Regions from separate parts of the Kroppenstedtia sanguinis genome, predicted to be linked through region 2. Evidence: predicted binding sites of a transcription regulator. Region 2 holds the regulator's gene; each other region holds the start of a gene.

Region 1 (2,271 bases), on a different contig from region 2:
ACGTCAACCTGTGATCTCTGGTTTCTCTTGGCAATAAAAAAATCCGGCTCCCTCGCCGGCCGATCTCAGTCCTCGCAGTTCATTCCCATAATTCGAAATTTTACATTAAAAGGATCCCTTCTCTGCGCCTTCTCTTGGCAAGGATCAGGAATTACACTCTTCCACCTTGGTTTCTAGGAGAGAAGCAATCTCACAAAAAAGAGCGATATCTTCCTCATCTACACTTCGAACCGACATGCCCACAACAACCAGTTCTCCGATCAGGTGATGCCCCCGATAGAAAGGAACATAAACCTCCACCTGATCTCCCGTCTGTTCACGTACTACACTCCCTCTGGCCGCCGCCACACTGTGGAGGCCGCAACCAAAAGAGACTGCCGGCAGGAGGGAGCAAAAACCAGCACTGTAAAACTCCACGAACCGATATCCGGATACCAGGTATACCCCGGCATAACGATAGGCAGACACCTTTTCATACAGAACCTGCGGTACAAACCGATACAATCGTTCGATGGATCCTCCCAGCCGATCCGATACCACACCGATCTCCGCCCGGATTTCGTCCAGAAGATCTGCTTTCCGCATTTCCGATCCATCCCCCATTATTGGAGTAAACTACAGCTTAGCATAACTGTTTTCCTCACTCAACACACTTTTCTTATCAAAGCATCCCGCTCCGAGATAACATTTCAACGTACCCTCCCCCTTTCCCTCTCTTTTTATATAAATATTTCATATGGAAAAAATATTAAATTCCGTTTGCAAAGGAGCCAATATTTCAATCCTTCTGTCCATTGCTTCTCAAACATGCTAACATATAGGTGTCTCTCTTTTGTCAGAACCTCAATGTATTTTTCAGGAGGGTGAACACTTGAGCAAAAGTGCTTACATCAAGCTGGCCCAACCCGTCAGCCTGAATGAGGTGAAAGAAAAACTGGATCTTCTCATCGATGGCACCTCTCGTACAGGAGAACAACTGGGTTGGGATTATGCTTCCGCCGCCTTCCCCTACTCCGTAGAGGAAAAGACCACTTCCGACGGCAATCACTGGCTTCTGCTGAGAGGAAAGGAGTCCCACTTGTACAAATATCTCTTGATCGGGATAGACCCCGGCAAAGAAGAGGACCCAGCAAGCCCTCCCTCTATTCAGCTGGTGCTTCCCGATGGGGCCACACACGGAGATCACGCCAAAGCCAATGAATTTTGCCGTTTTCTGGCCAAATCATTTGCAGCCGAACTGCAACTGTTCAACGGACGTATCATGTATTCTCATCCACGCAAAACGTAACACCATCCGCAAAGGGATGGTGTTTTCATTTTTTCCCTCTTTTCATTTCAGTCGCGGAAGGATATCCTAAGGATAGGAACACAAGTTCGTGAACTTTTGAATCGCAAGGAGGGATTCAGGTGGGAAAAGGGGAACGAATTGTGCTATTGGCGGACATGAACGCTTTCTATGCCAGTGTGGAACAGGCTCTGGACCCGGCACTGCGGGAGCAGGCGGTTATTGTCTGCGGAGATCCCGAACGTCGCCACGGCATTGTACTAGCCGCTTCTTATGAGGCTAAAGCCCTGGGTGTAAAAACGGGCATGCCGGTCTCCCAGGCAAAAGAACTGTGTCCTACCGCCCGGTGTGTCCGCCCCCAGATGTCCACCTATGTTCAGGTGTCCGTGCGGATCATCGATATTCTGAAACAATTCTCCCCCCAGGTGGAGCCCTTCTCCATCGACGAAGCCTTTGTCGAGATGACCGGTTGCGAAGCCCTCTTCGGGGACGGACTCACAGCCGCCCGGAGAATTCAGCACCGCATCCACTCTGAAACAGGCATCCACTGTTCCATCGGCATCGGCCCCAATAAACTGCTCGCCAAAATGGCTGCCGACCTGAAAAAACCCCGAGGGTTAACCCTGTTAACCCCACAGGATGTTCCCAAACGCCTCTGGCCTCTTCCCGTTATTGAGCTGTTCGGGGTGGGAAGACGGATGGAAAGCCATTTTCACCGGATGGGAATCCGGACCATCGGCGACCTGGCCCGAGCCGACCCCGATCTGCTTCACCATCGGTTCGGTGTGATTGGCCGCGTGCTTCACCAATCCGCCCATGGCATCGATCACAGTCCGGTGGATCCTACCTCCCTCGACGGAAGCAAATCCATCGGGCATCAATTTACTCTCCCCCGAGACTACACGGAAGAAGGGGAACTTCGTCTGGTCCTTCGGGAGCTGGCGGAAGAAGTGGCCGGACGAACCCGAAAAGCCGGATATACAGGA
Region 2 (2,271 bases):
GTGTTTGTTACGATCAGCAGTTCCATTGCCAACATGGGAACATTGAAACGATTGGGACGGATTATGGGTACTTTATTGTTGGTTTTTGTCTTGACCGGAATTATCGCGTCCGTGGTGATGCTATTTAGTGTTCAATGGTTCAATCCAGGGGAAGGTGTATCGGTATCCCTGGGGAAAGAAGAGAGTCCTGAAAACTCCTTGACTTTATCGGAGCAGATCGTCCAGGCACTGACTGCTCCAGATTTCAAAGATCTTTTGTCCAAGGAAAATATGCTCGCCTTGATTCTGTTTGCGATACTATTTGGTACGGCGGTCAGTATGTCGGGAGAGAACGGAAAAACCGTCGCTCGGGGACTGGCAGCCTTGTCTGAAGTTCTGGTCAAGTTGGTTGGGGTGATTATGTGGTTTGCCCCGGTGGGGTTGGGATCTTACTTCGCTTCTCTAGTAGGGGAATTTGGCCCCAGTCTGGTGGGTTCCTATTTAAAGGCAGTCGCGGTCTATTATCCTGTAGCTGTTCTTTATTTCTTAGTTTTTTTCAGCTTGTATGCTTGGGTGGCAGCTGGAAAAATTGGTTTCCGGAAATTTTGGTCTAACATTTTTCCCTCCGCAGTCACCTCATTGGCCACCGGTAGTAGCGTGGCATCGATCCCAATCAACTTGGAAGTGTCACGAAAAATCGGAGTTCCCCCGGATATCCGGGAGATGGTGATTCCGATGGGAGCCACCCTCCATATGGATGGCTCTTGCTTGAGCGCCATTCTGAAGATCTCATTTTTGTTCGGATTGTTCCAGATGCCTTTCCATGATATCCAGGATTATTTGACAGCGATCCTGGTAGCCATCTTTTCCGGAATGGTGATGTCGGGAGTTCCCGGTGGGGGATTCACAGGTGAACTCCTCATTGTCAGTCTGTATGGATTTCCCCCGGAAGCCCTTCCCGTCTTGGCTGTCCTGGGGACCTTAGTGGATCCGGTGGCGACGATGGTCAACAGCGCGGGAGATACTGTCGCCGGGATGCTAGTCGCGCGATTTGTGGAGGGGAAAGAGTGGATCCAGAAAAAATGGGAGAACGTTCTTGTGTGAAGTAACAAAAAAGACTCGGCCTACAGGCCGAGTCTTTTTTGTACCCTTAGATGAGTCTTTTCATTCCAGCTCCCGGAACACCCCGATCACTTTGCCGAGGATGGTCACCTCCGGTAGCCGGATCGGTTCCATGGTATCGTTCTCAGGTTGTAGTCGGATGTTGTCTTTCTCTTTGTAGAAACGCTTCACGGTTGCTTCGTTCTCGGGGGTCATAGCTACAATCATGTCTCCGTTGTTCGCCGTTTTTTGTTGACGGACTACGACATAATCCCCGTCCATCACTCCGGCGTTGATCATACTATCTCCACGAACAGACAGGATAAATGCCGAATGATCCGGACCGACCATCCGACGGGGAACGGGAAAATACTCTTCCACATTTTCCACGGCAGTGATCGGCTCCCCAGCGGTCACTTTTCCAACGAAAGGGACCATCATCGTCTGGGAGGAAAGATCGGGAATCAGATCATTTGGATCCAGTACTTCGATGGCCCGGGGTTTAGTGGGGTCCCGTCGAATCAGCCCTTTTTTTTCCAGTCGATTGAGGTGTCCGTGGACGGTGGAGCTGGAGGCTAGTCCAACCGCTTCCCCAATTTCGCGGACGGAGGGGGGGTATCCCTTTTCTCGCACTTCCTGTTTTATGTAATCTAAGATGGCCTGTTGGCGTGACGACAATTGACTCAAATGGCTCATCCCCTTTCCTTGGCTCCCGGTTTCGCTGATGAGTTATTTTCTACAAGTATACATGATGTTTGGCAAAAGAACAAACATCAGTTCGAATCGTGCCAGAACATACATTTCCATCATAAATGGACCCGGATCCACATAGCTTGTACCATCATCCTCCGGAGGGAGAGATCTCATGTTCAGGACCCGACGAATCGTTCTTGTGGTTGAAACTCTTGCCCTCGTAGTCGTCATCGGCTGTTGGTTTCAAGGGATGGGAAATGCGGAAGGGCAGACTCCATATCGCGTGATCCAAGTCCAATCCGGGGATACTTTGTGGGGGCTGGCGAGAAAACACGGGGATCCGAGACGGGATGTGCGAGAGACCATCACAGTGATTCGGGATGTGAATGGATTGAAGGAAAGCGATCTCCTACCCGGTCAGAAACTGAAGGTTCCGATGAGCGTCAAAGAAGAGGCCCCTAACGACTGAAGGGCCTCTTCTTGGGCAAGGCTAACGGT
Region 3 (2,271 bases), on a different contig from region 2:
TATATCATTATTCGTAGTATAGAAGAATTTTGAGTCCGTTTCGGAAAAAATCAGGGATTTTCTTCAGCGAATCGCAATTTTTTTATCCGAATCCTCCCGGTGTTCTTTGTAATAACGGATCAGGTTGGGCAAGTAAGAAGAGAGGTCGGGACAATGGATCCCTCCCTCAGCCAACACGGAAACCGCCTGGCTGCAATCATACTCAGACTGTTCAGACATATAGGAGATGGATTCCTTCTCCACATTAAAAAATTTTCGGACTAATGGAATAGACATCAACCCATCTGCCATCTTTCCGGGAATGGTGTAAGAGGGGGTCTTTCCACGCAGTTCTTCACAGATCATGCGGTACACCTCTCGGGCAGTATAGGGAGAAGGATCCGTCAGGTGGAAAGTCCGATGGGTAGCTTTTTCCGCATGAGCCAGGTAAACCGTCGCTTTCAAGATATAGTCCACGGGAACGATGTTGAATGGATTGTCCCCTTTTCCCACATAGGGAACGGGCAGATTCCTCATCCCATCCAGAAAACGCATCACAAAATACGGTCCGTCAAACTTGACCGTCTCCCCCGTTTGGGAATCACCTACCACTACCCCAGGGCGGATGATCGTATAGGGAACCTCCTGCAGAGCGGCCACCCGCTTTTCCGCTTCAAATTTCGTCGCCTCGTAGTGATTTTTAAAGCCCTGTCCACAGTCCAACTCATCCTCTTTGACGATTCCAGTTCGATCGCCGGAAACATACGCCGTGCTGAAATAGATATACCGTTTCAAGTGGTTCAGAGTGCCAACAAACCGGTTAACCTGCTCCGTCCCCGTCACATTGACTGTATAGGCCAAATCTTTGGGAACCGCCAGGTCATAAATCGCTGCCAAATGAAAGAAGTGAGTGATGCTCTCCCTCAGTATAGGCAATTCTTCCACCGACAACCCCAGATCTTCCTGGGTGATGTCCCCCACCAGGAGACGAACCCGCTCCTCCCTTTTCGTCAACTCCCGCGCCTTCTCCAACTGACTCGGATGAACGAGAAAGACAAAGGAAGCAGCAGGATCCCTCTCAGCCAGGGCACGGAACAGACGCCCGGCAATAAACCCTGGGTAGCCTGTCATCATATATTGACTGCTCATGAACCATTCCTCCTTTGCACGAGTTAAAAGATAGGCTCCCTTCTGGAAATCTTAATACTGTAAGCGCTTTAATGCAATATATTTTGATATTTCGGTATATTATGCAACCCTTTTTCCAACATTTGTAGATCATAATCGAATGTACGTTCGTGTATGATGATGCCAAGAGGTGATGGAAGAGTGAACCCTTTGCAACGTGGCAACAAACTATGGGAAGGACACCGGATGATCCTTCCTGAGCATGAACACCACTTGTGGCAAGAACGGCGCCGACAGGAAGAATATCGCCCTCCTGAGCTAGATCCCGATGCTTTGGAAGCGATCGGGCGCACTATTGAGCGTTCCTTCCTGGACCGGGAGCCGGTCCGGATCACCTATGCCAGCAAATACGGACCCCGGAGAACCGGCGGAACCGTGCTTAAAATCAATCCTATCGAAAGGTGGATTCTCCTCGGCAATGACGAAGAGCGCCAACTCATCCCCTTCCCCCTCATTCTGGATGCGGAAGAGGTTTGACCTTCATATGAAAAAGAAGCTGGAGGAGAACCGGCGTCGGCGGAGAAATAACAGGTGTTCACGACCTGACACTTTCAAACCTGTTAAAAAGCTCCAACATTCGGTGGCAGACTTTTCAGCGTGGAAAGGAGAACAAAAATGAAGGGACGGGGATGGTGGGACGGTACCATACCTAACCGACATGGAGTTGAAATAATGCTACTGAAAAACTACCTGAACACCCACTTTCCTTCACTACCTTTGCGACCACCTCTTTTCTATAACTGGAAGATCGGCATCCGATTTGAGTTGGGAGACCTCGAAGAAGAACTGAAGAATATATGAAACGTCAGGGCTGTTGATTAGCCATATTTTGGGTAGGGAGATCGTGTTCACCCACGCGACCGTTGCCATCCGGCAAGGAAGTGAAAACTGGCCGCTCCAAATCTTCCGATCGGGCAGGGGCAAAGCCTTACGGAAGTAACACAGGGAAGATGTTGCCCCTAAACGCCCTCCCTTCAGATTCTCCGCTGGGTAGGATGGCAAAGGTCGCTTTGGCAGCACACGACTCCCTTCCGCTACCCATTTTCTGGTTAATCAACAGCCCTGATGAAACGTGTATATCATCGGGCGATCACTCTCTTCAGG

The links. The regulator LexA, encoded in region 2, represses DNA repair genes until DNA is damaged. The targets are predictions, from matches to a motif close to CGAACATATGTTCG.
Region 1: dinB (DNA polymerase IV) is a predicted target of LexA. The motif match lies at 1,364-1,377, and genes of this name have one in related genera.
Region 3: JOD24_RS03425 (YolD-like family protein) is a predicted target of LexA. The motif match lies at 1,265-1,278, and genes of this name have one in related genera.

What each region holds. Positions count from the first base shown of each region.
Region 1 is NZ_JBNPXF010000005.1:60,211-62,481, reverse strand. It holds gene JOD24_RS04545 (hypothetical protein) at 145-585, opposite strand; gene JOD24_RS04540 (DUF1885 family protein) at 872-1,288, shown strand; gene dinB (DNA polymerase IV) at 1,408-2,271, shown strand, end outside.
Region 2 is NZ_JBNPXF010000006.1:30,042-32,312, forward strand. It holds gene JOD24_RS05200 (dicarboxylate/amino acid:cation symporter) at 1-1,083, shown strand, start outside; gene lexA (transcriptional repressor LexA) at 1,144-1,767, opposite strand; gene JOD24_RS05210 (LysM peptidoglycan-binding domain-containing protein) at 1,946-2,242, shown strand; gene JOD24_RS05215 (hypothetical protein) at 2,264-2,271, opposite strand, start outside.
Region 3 is NZ_JBNPXF010000003.1:185,565-187,835, reverse strand. It holds gene JOD24_RS03430 (SDR family oxidoreductase) at 64-1,128, opposite strand; gene JOD24_RS03425 (YolD-like family protein) at 1,309-1,644, shown strand; gene JOD24_RS03420 (DUF3885 domain-containing protein) at 1,783-1,968, shown strand; gene JOD24_RS03415 (DUF3885 domain-containing protein) at 2,233-2,271, shown strand, end outside.